3 regions of the Bradyrhizobium sp. UFLA03-84 genome follow, and region 3 is predicted to be linked to each of the others. Evidence: predicted binding sites of a transcription regulator. Region 3 holds the regulator's gene; each other region holds the start of a gene.
What was found. Region 3 encodes HrcA, which represses chaperone genes, less so after heat shock. Its sites were predicted from a motif close to GTTAGCACTCNCNNNNNGNGAGTGCTAAC; they were not measured.
Positions count from the first base shown of each region.

Region 1: CK489_RS14400 (co-chaperone GroES) is a predicted target of HrcA. The motif match lies at 1,116-1,144, and genes of this name have one in related genera.
Region 2: groES (co-chaperone GroES) is a predicted target of HrcA. The motif match lies at 918-946, and genes of this name have one in related genera.

Region 1 covers NZ_NSJY01000013.1:83,603-85,868, reverse strand. Annotated here, with positions in the region: gene CK489_RS14410 (hypothetical protein) at 1-166, shown strand, start outside; gene CK489_RS14405 (hypothetical protein) at 402-920, opposite strand; gene CK489_RS14400 (co-chaperone GroES) at 1,250-1,546, shown strand; gene groL (chaperonin GroEL) at 1,772-2,266, shown strand, end outside.
Region 2 covers NZ_NSJY01000017.1:176,785-179,050, forward strand. Annotated here, with positions in the region: gene CK489_RS33460 (cupin domain-containing protein) at 1-184, opposite strand, end outside; gene CK489_RS33465 (usg protein) at 295-585, opposite strand; gene groES (co-chaperone GroES) at 990-1,304, shown strand; gene groL (chaperonin GroEL) at 1,348-2,266, shown strand, end outside.
Region 3 covers NZ_NSJY01000006.1:79,981-82,246, forward strand. Annotated here, with positions in the region: gene grpE (nucleotide exchange factor GrpE) at 1-357, opposite strand, end outside; gene hrcA (heat-inducible transcriptional repressor HrcA) at 522-1,610, opposite strand; gene rph (ribonuclease PH) at 1,829-2,266, shown strand, end outside.

The sequences.
Region 1 (2,266 bases), on a different contig from region 3:
GCCGGCCAACGCCGTCGTTTATTGCACCTATGTCGGTTATCCGAGCGGCTGCGTGGCGCGGGCGGGTGTCGTGCTCAGGCCCCGTCCGGTGGCGCGCGCTGCAGTCCGGCATAACGCGGGCGGCAATATGAACGGCGGCGTCAATCGCGTCGGGGTGCGGCGGTAGGGCGATCGTTTGTGTGTCACGGTCTTGGTTGCAAACGGCAAGCCGGATTCGTGTCCCCGTCGTTCAGAGAGGTACAAAACCGTCGGGATCGGCGGTTTTATCTGATTGAGTCAAAGAACCCCTTTCCTTCTCCCTGGTGGAAGAAGGTGGCGCGGATGCAATCCGACCTCTCCCACAAGGGGAGAGGTGTACTGCCGATGCGGCTCCAGGATGAACGGAAGGACTAGCCTTGCCCTTACGCCCGCGGGGCGCAGCGGACGTAGACCATGTTGCCGTAGCGGGTGGCGGCGTCCTTGTCGACGAAGCGGGTGATCAGGACCCTTCCGTCGAACGAGATGATCTCGCGGTCCTGCTCGCCGGGCACCGGTCCGGGCGGGCCGATATAGTTCTTGCCGCTCGGGGAACCCTTCAGCCGCAGCTCCTGCGGGGTGGCCTGGTCGGCCAGATGCATGATGACGCCGCCGTTCTGGCCGGCGCCGATCACGTAAGGCTGCTTGCACTGGCCGCGCGCGGCCGCCTCGGTGCGGGCGCGGTCGGCGGGATTCTGGAACGAGGCGAGACCCCAGCGGCCGACGATCTCGTCGGGGCGGATCGACGCGGGCATTTCCGGGGCGACCCCCGGTTCGGAAGGCGCCGGCTCGGGGTTCGACGACAACGACGGCAGGCTCATGCTGCCGCACGCTCCCAAGAGTGTCGTCAGCGCCGAAACAGCCGCGAACCGTGCGACCAATCGCGCGTTGAGTGACATGATCATATGTATCCCCCGACTATGTCCCGGCCGCACCCGTCATGCAGCCAAGCGTAAAACTTAAGACGGAGCAATGACGTCTGACAAAATTACGTCATCGCTACGATTTGGTTTCTGGTCCACCATCCTATATTGGCCTCACCAAGGCCTTAACCCGTTTGCTTGACAGAAACTGCGCCAAGCCATATTTCCCGGCCCACAATTAGCACTCTTGCACCACGATTGCTAAATGCGCCGGGCGTCCTGCCCTGCGCCGACCGGGCCGGCATTCAACCCCGGTCTCGATGAACCGGACCTGAAACCGAGCCTCCAAGAGGACCTTAAGAGGGAACGTCATGGCTAAATCCACCTTCCGCCCCCTGCATGACCGCGTCGTGGTCAAGCGCATCGATGCCGAGGAGAAGTCCAAGGGCGGCATCATCATTCCGGACTCGGCCAAGGAGAAGCCGTCGCAGGGCGAGATCGTCGCCGTTGGCCCGGGTGGCCGCGACGAGGCCGGCAAGCTGATCCCGATCGACCTCAAGGTCGGCGACCGCGTGCTGTTCGGCAAGTGGTCGGGCACCGAGGTCAAGCTCGACAACCAGGAGCTCCTGATCATGAAGGAGTCCGACATCATGGGCGTGCTGGCGTAAGCCCACGGACTCCGAGGGCCGCCGCGCCCTCCCCAGTCATGCCCGGGGCAAAAGCGCGATCGCGCCGGACGACCCGGGCATCCATCACACTTCTAGAGAATCCTGCCAGGGCGATGGATCGCCGGGTCACGACGTACGAAGACGCACTTCGTGCCCCGACCCGGCGATGACGAGCATCAACCCAGCGGCAAGCAATTCACAGACACATTCCAGGAGTTCAAATCAATGGCTGCCAAGGACGTAAAATTCGCCGGAGACGCCCGCGATCGCATGCTGCGCGGTGTCGACGTGCTCGCCAACGCCGTGAAGGTGACGCTCGGCCCGAAGGGTCGCAACGTCGTGATCGAGAAGAGCTTCGGCGCGCCCCGCATCACCAAGGACGGCGTCACCGTCGCCAAGGAGATCGAGCTCGACGACAAGTTCGAGAACATGGGCGCGCAGATGCTGCGCGAGGTCGCTTCCAAGACCAACGACACCGCCGGTGACGGCACCACCACCGCGACCGTGCTGGCCCAGGCCATCGTCCGCGAGGGCGCCAAGTCGGTCGCGGCCGGCATGAACCCGATGGACCTCAAGCGCGGCATCGACACCGCGGTCGCCGCTGTCATCAAGGACATCGAGAAGCGCGCCAAGCCGGTCGCGTCCTCGTCGGAAGTCGCCCAGGTCGGCACCATCTCGGCCAATGGCGATGCCGCGATCGGCAAGATGATCGCGCAGGCG
Region 2 (2,266 bases), on a different contig from region 3:
TCGGCCGTGCCTTGGTCGCTGCTTTGGGCGCGCTCTTCTTGGCCGCCGAAACACGGCCCTTGGACTTGATGGTCTTGCGCGCGGACGATTTGGCGGGCGCCTTCTTGGCGCCGCCGCCAAGTCCCGACCATTTCTTCTTCACCGCGGTCTTGGCTGCGGATCTCGATGCCGTCTTCTTGGCCATTGTTCGCCTCCCGTCTTTTCTGGCAGACGGAGGCTAACACAAGTCGCGCCGCGCGAGGTGGGCAAAGGCGCATCGCCGCGCCTTGCCCCCTTGCCTTGCCCCTCAGCGGATCAATGCAGCCGGAACACGCCGTCGACGGCGCGCAGCTCGGCCGGCTTGACCAGCTTGGAATGCGCCACCGTCACCGAGAACAGCGGGCCCTCGAGCTTCTGCTGCCAGAAGGCGAGGAAATCCTGCAGCGCCGGAAATTTCGGAAACAGGTCGTAGTTCTGCCAGACATAGGTTTGCAGCAACGAGGGGTGATCCGGCATCCGATAGAGGATTTGCGCCGTCGTCAGCCCGTACCCCAGCAACTGCTTCCTGAAATCGTCGGAAACAACCCCACCAACTCGCGAGACCATGCCAACCTCCTGTGACGGAGCGCATTCACGTGGTGGCCGACCTCCCCGCCGGACCACCGGCAATGGATACGCTCACATGAGAGAAATGTGACGCACGCGACTAACTCATCTCAAGCCTAAATGTTTAAAAGGTTGTTGAAATTTCGTGCGTTGGCAGCAGCTTACCGCATCTGCTAATAGCTGCGGCGCGCCCAAGAGGAGCTACGGGGGCAGCATTAAGCATGCCGAAATGATCCCGATATCCTTCTGGCAACCGACACTTACGAGTGCCAATTTTTCTGCTAGAGGCACTTGCCCGCCGCCAAGGCTTGGCCTATCTCCTGCCCAACCAGTCTGGCACTCGCTGGACTGGACTGCTAAAACTCCAAAAATCTACAGCATCCGCAAATGTTTAGGAGGACTGCATGAAATTCCGTCCGCTTCACGACCGCGTCGTGGTTAAGCGTATCGACGCCGAAGAGAAGACCGCTGGCGGCATCATCATTCCGGACAGTGCCAAGGAAAAGCCCTCGCAGGGCGAAGTCATCGCCGTTGGCCCGGGCGGCCGCGATGAAGCCGGCAAGCTGATCCCCATCGACGTCAAGGTCGGCGACCGCGTCCTGTTCGGCAAGTGGTCGGGCACCGAGGTCAAGATCGACGGCGAAGACCTGCTGATCATGAAGGAAAGCGACATCATGGGCGTGCTCGACGTCCCCGCTTCCAAGAAGAAGGCGGCCTAAGCGCCTCCCTCCCTCCCAGTAATTCTCTCAAGGAAAAACTCAGATGGCAGCTAAAGAAGTCAAATTCTCCGTCGAGGCGCGCGACAAGATGCTGCGCGGCGTCGACGTTCTCGCCAACGCGGTGAAGGTCACGCTCGGTCCGAAGGGCCGCAACGTGGTGCTCGAGAAGTCGTTCGGCGCTCCCCGCATCACCAAGGACGGCGTCACCGTCGCCAAGGAGATCGAGCTCGAGGACAAGTTCGAGAACATGGGCGCCCAGATGGTGCGCGAAGTCGCCTCCAAGTCCGCTGACGCGGCCGGCGACGGCACCACCACGGCAACCGTGCTCGCCCAGGCGATCGTGAAGGAAGGCGCCAAGTCGGTCGCCGCCGGCATGAACCCGATGGACCTGAAGCGCGGTATCGACCTCGCGGTCGAAGCCGTCGTTGCGGACCTCCAGAAGAACTCGAAGAAGGTCACCTCGAACGAGGAGATCGCCCAGGTCGGCACCATTTCGGCCAACGGCGATGCCGAGATCGGCAAGTTCCTCGCCGACGCCATGAAGAAGGTCGGCAACGAGGGCGTGATCACGGTCGAGGAAGCCAAGTCGCTCGAGACCGAGCTCGACGTCGTCGAGGGCATGCAGTTCGATCGCGGCTACATCTCGCCCTACTTCGTCACCAACGCCGACAAGATGCGCGTTGAGATGGACGACGCCTACATCCTGATCAACGAGAAGAAGCTCTCCTCGCTGAACGAGCTGCTGCCGCTGCTCGAGGCCGTGGTGCAGACCGGCAAGCCGCTGGTCATCGTCGCTGAAGACGTCGAAGGCGAAGCCCTCGCCACCCTCGTCGTCAACCGCCTGCGTGGCGGCCTGAAGGTCGCGGCCGTCAAGGCTCCGGGCTTCGGCGATCGCCGCAAGGCCATGCTGCAGGACATCGCGATCCTGACCGGCGGCCAGGCCATCTCGGAAGACCTCGGCA
Region 3 (2,266 bases):
CAGCTCAACGCCTTCGAGCAGCGCCTTCAGGCCGGGATCGGCGGCTTCCTTGGTCTCGGCCGGCACCGCGTCGAGCGCGCGCTGCAGATTGTCGGCGATATCGAGCACATCGCGCGCGAAGCCGGTGATGCCGTAGGTCTTGGCGTCGGAGACCTCGCGGCGGGTACGCTGACGGAGATTCTCCATCTCGGCCAGCGTGCGCAGCGTGCGGTCCTTCGCCTCCGCGAGTTCCTTGCTCAGCGCCTCGGCCGATCCCACCTCGGGATCGTCAGGCATGATGTAGGGCTTCGAGACCACGGGCTCACCCGTCGGCGCCGAATTCTCGGTGTTGTCATTGGCCCGGTTCGGATCGGTCATGGCGTGCCTTCTCGAAAACTCGCGTCGGTTCAAATCTTGGGGATTGCTGCCCGGGATATCGTGCTTTAGGCGGCGAAAATCAAGCGCAACATGCCGGCTTCGGGAACAGGGACCTCCGGTTCGGGCGAAGAAAACCCGTCAAATGAAAGCGAAATCCGGGCGCTTCAGCCGCCCAGCATCTTGCTGACGATGCGCGCGGCATAATCGACGGTCGGGATCACCCGCGCATAATTCAGCCGCGTCGGTCCGATCACGCCGAGCACGCCGACGATCCGGCCCTGGGCGTCGCCATAGGGTGCGATGATGGTCGAGGAACCCGACAGCGAGAACAGCTTGTTCTCCGAGCCGATGAAGATCCGCACGCCCTCGCCGCGCTCGGCGCGGCCGAGCAGGTCGATCACGCCGCGCTTGGTCTCGAGATCGTCGAACAGCGACTTGATCCGCTCGAGATCGTCGAGCGCATGCAGATCCTCGAGCAGATTGGCGTGACCGCGCACGATCAGCTGGCGGTCCTCGCTCTCGCCGCCGGACCAGCTTGCGATGCCGGCCGCGACCACCTTCTGGGTGAGCTGATCGAGCTCGGCGCGGTTCTGCGTCAATGCCGTCTCGAGCTCGAGCCGCGCTTCGGCCAGCGTCCGGCCGCGGATCCGCGCATTGAGGAAATTGGTCGCTTCGGTCAGGGCCGAGGACGGAACGCCCGGCGGCAGCGCCAGCACCCGGTTTTCGACCTGGCCGTCTTCACCGACCAGCACGACCAGCGCCTTTTCCGGCTCCAGCCGCACGAATTCGATGTGCTTCAGCCGCGCATTCGATTTCTGCGTCAGCACGACAGCTGCGGCACGGGTCAGTCCCGACAGCCGCGTCAACGCCTCGCCAAGCGCCGCCTCGACGGATTGCGCGCGGCCGACGGTGGCCAGCTGGGTCTGGATCGATTGGCGCTCGGCCTCGGTGAGATCGCCAACCTGCATCAGGGCGTCGACGAAGAAGCGCAGGCCGAGCTCGGTCGGCAGCCGGCCGGCCGAGGTGTGCGGCGCGTAGATCAGGCCGAGCTGCTCGAGGTCCGACATCACATTGCGGACCGAGGCCGGCGACAGCGGCAATGCGATCAGGCGCGAGATGTTGCGCGAGCCAACCGGCTCGCCGGTCGCGAGATAGCTTTCGACGATTTGACGAAAAATGTCGCGCGAGCGCTCGTTGAGCTGGGCAAGCCCGGCATGCGGGGCGATCAGGCCGATCGGATCGTGGTGAGTCACACTCCAGTCCCTCACAATTGCTGCCTAATTTGTCGATCCGGGAGGCCGGTGACAAGCATGCATTCGGCCCTCTGGTACCGGACCAATCCGGGGCCGAAAACCCTCTCTAAAACCCTTGCCAAAACCCTTGCCAAAACCCCTGCCAAGGCCCTTGCCGCTGCCCCCTGCCGCTCCTACAAGCACGCCCAGCCATATCTGTCGGATTTTTGGAGGATTTCATGCGGCCAAGCCGCCGTGCGCCCGATGAACTGCGCCCCGTGTCGCTGGAACGCGGCGTCGTCAAATACGCCGAGGGTTCCTGCATGGTGAGGTTCGGCGACACCCATGTGCTGGTGACCGCGACGCTGGAAGAGCGCCTGCCGCCGTGGCTGAAGGGCCAGGGCCGCGGCTGGGTCACCGCCGAATACGGCATGCTGCCGCGCGCCACCCTGGAACGCACCCGCCGCGAGGCCTCCGCCGGCAAGCAGGGCGGCCGTACGGTCGAGATTCAACGGCTGATCGGCCGCTCGCTGCGCGCCGCGGTCGATCTCGAGGCGCTCGGCGAGCGCCAGATCACGGTCGATTGCGATGTCATCCAGGCCGATGGCGGCACCCGCACCGCCTCGATCACCGGTGCCTGGGTGGCGCTGGCCGACTGCATCAACTGGATGAAGACC